Linked DNA regions of Rubrivivax gelatinosus IL144. The protein of the gene in region 2 interacts with the protein of the main gene of each other region in a pairwise test. Links are inferred from orthologs where the notes say so. Each region holds a gene or a part of one and is shown on either strand. Other genes may lie near its edges. The genes, in order: mtgA and RGE_RS04655.

Region 1 (3,268 bases), 3.5 Mb from region 2 along the record:
GGCGTAGCCTGAACCCGTGTCGGGCCCGGCTGGCTGCGGCCGGTCAATATCTCTGGTCGATCGGCGCGCTTCTGATGCCTATTTTCCAGATCTGCAAGGCGCTTGGGGCGTCGGGGCGGAGCCCGCGGCCTTGCGGAGACGGCGGGACTCTACGCCAATTTGGTTGCAGATGGCAGCAAATTATCGAAGATCGCTCAAAACAGCCCGCGCGGGCGGGGTGGCGATCAGGCGAGCCAGGACTCGAGCTCGGCTTCGGTCGTTTCGCCGAACTTGTGGCGGATCTGCCGCCCGGTCGGCGCCATCAGCACCGTGTACGGCAGCCCGCTGCCCGGGTTGCCGAGGCCTTGGGACAGGCCGATGCCGGCGAAACCGGCGATCGCGATCGGGAACGAGATCGGGCTGCGCTCCAGGAAACGGCGCACCGGCTCGGCTTGATCAATGGCAATTCCGAGAATGGTGACGTCGCTGCGGCGGCGCTGCAAGCGGTCCAGCGCCGGCATCTCCTTGACGCAGGGCGGGCACCACGGCGCCCAGAAATTGACGATCAGCGGCCGGCCGCGCAGCCCGGCCAGTGCCAGTTCGCTGCCGTCCGGGCGCGGGTAACGCGCTGCCCACAGCGCTTCTTCGCCGGGGTCCAGCCGACGGCCGTCGAACCAGCGCCAGGCCAGCCCGGCGCCGACGCCGCCCACCGCGGCGGCCAGCAAGGCGCGGCGGATCATGCGCCGTCCTCCGCCAGCAATCGCTCCAGCGCCGCCAGGTCGCCGCGCCAGCTGCGCCCGCGTGCATCGGGTTTCAGCGCACCGCGCAGCGCGTCGTGTTCGTTGACGACGAGCTGTAGCGTGACGATCTCGCCGAGTTCGGCGTTGCGGCTGCCGACGATCAGCACCGAGGTCTCGGGTGCGCCCGGGCGTTCGATGCTGGCGACGTCGTAGTCGACGCCGGCGTTGATCAGCGCGATCTCGGCGGCCTTGGAATCGTCGCAGTACAGGTCGATGAGCACCGCCGAGCGCCGCGTCGCGGTGCCGCGCCAGGTGGCGCCGGCCAGGTGCGGGCGGAACTCGGCCAGCCGGCGCATCCAGACGCGCGCCGTCTCGCGCAGCGCGCGCAGCTCGGCCGGCTGGGTGTCGGCGCAGAACAGCTCCAGATAGGCGCGGACCTCGTCCTCGACTTCCTCGTTGCTCGGCAGCTCGCCGGCGCGGCCGGCGCGGCGACCCAGGTCGCGCGCCGCCTTGCGTTTGGCGGCGGCGTACTCCAGGCCGTCCTCGACGACCAACCGTGCCGCGGCGGCAGCGATCTCGGCCTGGTGACTCACGGCAGCTCCACCGCGCCCATGCGCGCGACGATGGTCTGCGCGCGCCCGGCGACGTAGCCCGAGTTGGGCTTCTTCTCGAAACGTTTGGGCGCCGGCAGCATGACCGCCAGGCGCGCCGCCTGCGTCGCCGACATGCGCTGGGCGTCGACGCGGAAGTAGTGGCGCGCGGCGGCCTGGGCGCCGAACACGCCTTCGCCCCATTCGACGTTGTTCAGATAGATCTCCAGGATGCGCTGCTTGGACAGGAAGGCCTCGAGCATCATCGTGATCGCGAACTCCTGAGCCTTGCGCAGGGCTGTTCGTTCGCCCGACAGCAGCAGGTTCTTGGCCAGCTGCTGGGTGATCGTCGAGCCGCCGACGATCTTGGCGGTCTTCGCGCGGCCGGCCTCGAAGCGCGCCTCGGCGCGCTGGTTGCGCTCCCAGGCCTGTTCGATCGCGTCCCATTCGACGCCGGAATGTTCGGCGAAGCCGGCGTCCTCGCTGGCGATGACGGCGCGCTGGATCGCCGTGCCCAGGCGCTCGCGCGGCACCCAGTCCTGCGTCCAGTCCAGGCGATGCTGCTCGACGAGCAGCCGCCAGGCCTCGCTGCGCTGGAAGGCGGTGGACTGCGGATCGAAGACGGCCATCGCGGCGACGCGCAGCGCGAAGAACGCCTGCAGCGCCAGGCCGCAGACGACGACGAGCACGGCCAGCCGCCAGACCTGGCGCTTCACGCCTTGGCCTCCACGCGCGCGCGCAGCGCGGCCAGCACCGGCGCCGTCTCGGGGCGCACGCCGCGCCAGAACCAGAAGGCTTCGGCCGCCTGCTCGACGAGCATGCCCAGGCCGTCGCGCGAGCGTGCGCCGGCGGCGCGTGCCCAGGCGAGAAAGGGCTCGGCCGCCGGCCCGTACATCAGGTCGACGGCGAGTGCGCCCGGCGCGAGCACCGAGGCCGGCACCGGCACCGCCGCGCCGGCCAGGCTGCTGGCGCTGGCGTTGAGCACGATGTCGTAAGCCGTGCCCGGCGCGTCCAGCCCGGCGGCGGCGAGTTGGCAGCCGTGTTCGGCGGCCAGCAACATGTGGCGTGCGATCAGCGCCGCGGCGCGGCCGGGCGTGCGGTTGACGACGGTGACGGCGGCGGCGCGTGCCTCGATCAGCGGCCCCAGCACGCCGGCGGCGGCACCGCCGGCGCCGATCAGCAGCACACGCTGGCCGGCGACCGGCTGGCCGGCGTGCAGTTCCAAGTCGCGCACCAGGCCGATGCCGTCGCTGTTGTCGGCGCTCCAGCCTTCGGCGTCGAAACGCAGCACGTTGGCCGCCTGGGCCAGCGCGGCGCGCGGCGTCACGCGGGCGGCCAGGCGCGGGGCCTCGAACTTGAACGGCACGGTGACGTTGCAGCCTCGGGCGCCGCCGGCGGCGAAGGCGCGCAGCGTCGCCTCGAAGCCGTCGAGCGGGCATTCGACGCGGCCGTAGTCGACGGCCTCGCCGGTCTGGCGTGCGAACTCGGCGTGGATGAAAGGCGACTGGCTGTGCGCCACCGGGTGGCCGAGCACAGCGTAGCGATCGGGAGCGGTCATACGGGTCACGGGGCTCAGCGGGCGAGCGGAATCGTTTCCAGGCCTTCCTCGCGCGTGAAGCGGAAGCGCGAGGTGACGACGATCTGGTCGGCCTGGCGGCGCATCGCGGCGGTGAAGGGGCCGAAAGGCGCTGCGGCGCGCACGATGGCCATCGCCTGCTGGTCGAGCACACGCGAGCTGCTCGGGCGCACGATCTCGGTGTCGACGACACGCCCGGCGGCGTCGACGGTGACGTTCATCACCAGCTCGCCGTAGAGCTTGACGCCGTTGCGTTCGGGGAAGTTGCGCGTGCCGCGGTCCTCGATGCGCCGGCGCAGCAGGTCGTAATACAGCGCGTAGACCTCCTCGCGTGTCGCCGGGCTGATGTAGCGCTTGCGCGGGCGCGCGTTCTCTTCGTTGAT
Region 2 (3,308 bases):
CGATCAGCGTGCTGCGCACCTCGACGGCGGCGTCGCCTTCGTGCAGCGTGAAGGCCAGGCCGCCGTCGACGTAGCGCACCTCGCGCGCCACCAGGCGCGCGTCGCCGCCGACGGCATAGGTCCAGACGTCCAGCGCCAGCGGCTCGGCAGCCAGCAGCGCGCCTTGTTCGTCGTCGACGTTGACCACCGCGGCCTTCAGCCCCGGCCAGGCGAACAGGCGGCGCTTGGCCTCCCAGTACGCGGCCATCGAGCCGTGATAGTCCAGGTGGTCGCGGGTGAAGTTGGTGAACAACGCGACGTCGATCTTGGCGGCGTCCAGGCGGTGCTCGACGATGCCGATCGACGAGGCTTCCAGCGCGCAGGCGGCGAAACCCTGGTCGACGAAGCCGCGGAAGGCGGCGTGCAGCGTCACCGGGTCGGGCGTCGTCAGGCCCGTGGCGCGCACCGCGCCGGGCTCGCCGACGCCCAGCGTGCCCATCACGCCGCAGCGCTGGCCCAGGCGGGTCAGCGCCTGGGCGGTCCACCAGGCGGTCGAGGTCTTGCCGTTGGTGCCGGTCGTGGCGACGACCTTCAGCCGCTGGCTGGGGTGCTCGAAATAGGCGTGAGCGATGTCGCCGGTGACGGCCTTCAGCTCGGGCAGCGTGGCCACACGCGCATCCTCGAAACCGAAGGCCTCGACGCCGTCGAGCTCGACCAGGCAGGTCGAGGCGCCGGCGTCCAGCGCCTGCTGGACGAAGCGGCGGCCGTCGTTGGCGTAGCCGGGCCAGGCGATGAAGGCGTCGCCGGGCTGCACCAGACGGCTGTCGGTGCGCAGCGTGCCGGTCACCCAGGACGAGAGCCAGCGGGCGGCGGCCTCGGGGGACTTCAGGCGCGTCAGCGGCATGCGGCCTCCCCGGTGACGACGAAGGGCTGGGACGGAATCTGCATCAGAAGCTTTCTGGCTCGGCGGCGACCGGAGCGACGATCTGCGCCTGGACCGGGATGTCCGGCGGCACGCCCATCATGCGCAGCGTGTTCTGCACGACCTGGCTGAATACCGGCCCGGCGATGTCGCCGCCGTAGAACACGCCCTTTCCCGGTTCGTCGACCATGACCGCCACGACGATGCGCGGCGCGGAGATCGGCGCGATGCCGACGAACCAGGCGCGATATTTGTTGCTGTAGCCCTTGCCTTCCTGCTTGCGCGCAGTCCCGGACTTGCCGCCCGTGGAGTAGCCGATCGCGGCGGCCTTCGGGGCCGTGCCGCCGGGCTGGGTCACCAGGCTCAGCATCGCGCGCATCGTCTGCGCGGTCTCGGGCTTGAAGATCGGCACGCCGGCGACCGGGCCGTCCTGGCGCAGGATGGAGACAGGCGCGATGTCGCCGTCACGGGCGAACACCGTGTAGGCGCGCGCGATCTGCAGCAGGCTCGCGGACAGGCCGTAGCCGTAGCTCATCGTCGCCTGCTCGATCGGGCGCCAGGTCTTGTACGGGCGCAGCCGGCCGGAGACGGCGCCGGGGAAGTCGATCTGCGGCCGCTGGCCGATGCCGATGCCGGAGAACACCTCCCACATCTCGCGCGGCTGCATCTGCATCGCCATCTTGACGGTGCCGACGTTGCTCGACTTCTGGATCACCTGGGCGACGGTCAGCGCGCCGTGCGGGTGCGAGTCGCGGATCGTCGAGCCGGTGATCGTGATGCTGCCGGGCGCGGTGTCGATGACCGTCGACGGCGTCACGCGGCCGGTCTCCATCGCCAGGCAGGCGACGAAGGGCTTCATCGTCGAGCCGGGCTCGAAGGTGTCGGTCAGCGCGCGGTTGCGCAGCTGTGCGCCGCTCAGGTTGCGGCGCTGCCCGGGGTCGTAGCTGGGATAGTTGGCCAGCGCCAGCACCTCGCCGGTCTGGGCGTCCAGCACGACGACGCTGCCGGCCTTGGCGGCCTGCTGCGTGACCATGTCGCGGATGCGCTGGTAGGCGAAGAACTGGACCTTGGAATCGATCGCCAGCGTGACGTCGCGGCCGTCGAGCGCGGCGGTCTGGTCGCCGATGTCCTCGACGACGCGGCCCAGGCGGTCGCGCACCACGGCGCGCAGGCCGTCGCGGCCCTGCAGCTCCTTGTCGAAACGCAGCTCGATGCCTTCCTGGCCGTGCTCCTCGACGTTGGTGAAGCCGACGACGTGCGCCGCCGATTCGCCCTCGGGGTAGCTGCGCTTGTACTCGCGCACCTGGTAGACGCCCTTCAGGCCCATCGCCTTGACGGCGTCCCAGGTGGCGTCGTCGGCCTGGCGGCGCAGCCAGACGAAGTTCGGGTTGCCCGACAGCCGCGTGTCGAGCTCGGTCGGCGTGATGCCCAGCACGCGCGCCAGCGCCCGGCGCTCGCCGGCGTCGGCCTGCAGGTCCTTGGGGATCGCCCAGATCGACGGCGACGGCACGCTCGACGCCAGCACCAGGCCGTTGCGGTCGAGCACGCGGCCGCGGCTGGCCTGCAGCGACAGCGTGTGCGCGTAGCGCTTCTCGCCCTGCTTCTGATAGAAATCGTTGCCGACGACCTGCACCCAGACGGCGCGGCCGAGCAGCAGCGCGAACGAGGCGGCGACCATCGCGACGACGAAACGCGAGCGCCAGGGCGGCGTCTTGCTCGCCAGCAGCGGGCTGGTGGCGTAGTTCACGCTGCGCACGCTGGCGCCGCCGGACTTGCGCCGACTGCTCATCGGGCGCCTCCGGAGGCCGCGGCGGCGCCGTCGGCGACGTACTGCGTCACCGCCGGCGAGGCCGGGCGCATCGCCAGCTTCTCGCGCGCGACGCGCTCGACGCGCAGGTTGGTCGCCTGCGCCTGGCGCTCGGCGTCCAGGCGCTTGTAGTCGGCCTCGAGCTGGACCTGCTCGTTCTTGGCGCGGTCCAGCGCCGCGAACAGGCGCCGGCTCTCGTAGGCGTTGCGCACGAGGAAGAAGGCGCTGCCCAGCAGCAGCACCAGCAGCACGGCGTTGAGCAGCTTCATCACGCCGGCACCTCGGTGCGTTCGGCCACGCGCATCACCGCCGAGCGGGCGCGCGGGTTGGCACGCAGCTCCTCGTCGCCGGGCTTGACGCGGGCGATGGCCTTGAGCTTGAGCGCCTGCGGCGGCGCCATCGGCGCGCGGCGGTCGAACTCCTCACGGCTCTCGCGCGTGATGAAGTTCTTGACGATGCGGTCCTCGAGCGAATGGAAGCTGATGACGACCAGCCGCCCGCCCGGCGCGAGCAGTTGCAGCGCGGCGCTCAGTCCCTGTTCGAGCGCCTCAAGCTCGGCGTTGACGAAAATCCGAAGAGCCTGAAATGTGCGCGTTGCAG

What was found.
Region 1: the proteins of RGE_RS04655 (region 2) and mtgA interact in binary tests that used the Escherichia coli proteins (3 or more experiments, as listed by UniProt). The link is inferred for Rubrivivax gelatinosus IL144 from one-to-one orthologs.

What each region holds. Positions count from the first base shown.
Region 1 is NC_017075.1:4,529,413-4,532,680, reverse strand. What follows is about bases 168-3,127. They hold mtgA (monofunctional biosynthetic peptidoglycan transglycosylase), read right to left. Parts: upstream 2,026-3,127; coding sequence 1,309-2,025; downstream 168-1,308. Other genes in these bases: RGE_RS20565 (energy transducer TonB), read right to left, coding at 2,882-3,127; aroE (shikimate dehydrogenase), read right to left, coding at 2,022-2,867; RGE_RS20580 (hypothetical protein), read right to left, coding at 716-1,312; RGE_RS20585 (TlpA family protein disulfide reductase), read right to left, coding at 225-719. In the rest of the region: more of RGE_RS20565, read right to left, coding at 3,128-3,268. UniProt on the Escherichia coli protein: Peptidoglycan polymerase that catalyzes glycan chain elongation from lipid-linked precursors. May play a role in peptidoglycan assembly during cell division in collaboration with other cell division proteins.
Region 2 is NC_017075.1:983,265-986,572, reverse strand. What follows is about bases 309-3,308. They hold RGE_RS04655 (peptidoglycan D,D-transpeptidase FtsI family protein), read right to left. Parts: upstream 2,691-3,308; coding sequence 927-2,690; downstream 309-926. Other genes in these bases: rsmH (16S rRNA (cytosine(1402)-N(4))-methyltransferase RsmH), read right to left, coding at 2,977-3,308; ftsL (cell division protein FtsL), read right to left, coding at 2,687-2,977; RGE_RS04660 (UDP-N-acetylmuramoyl-L-alanyl-D-glutamate--2,6-diaminopimelate ligase), read right to left, coding at 309-883. Outside these bases: more of RGE_RS04660, read right to left, coding at 1-308. UniProt on the Escherichia coli protein: Essential cell division protein that catalyzes cross-linking of the peptidoglycan cell wall at the division septum. Required for localization of FtsN.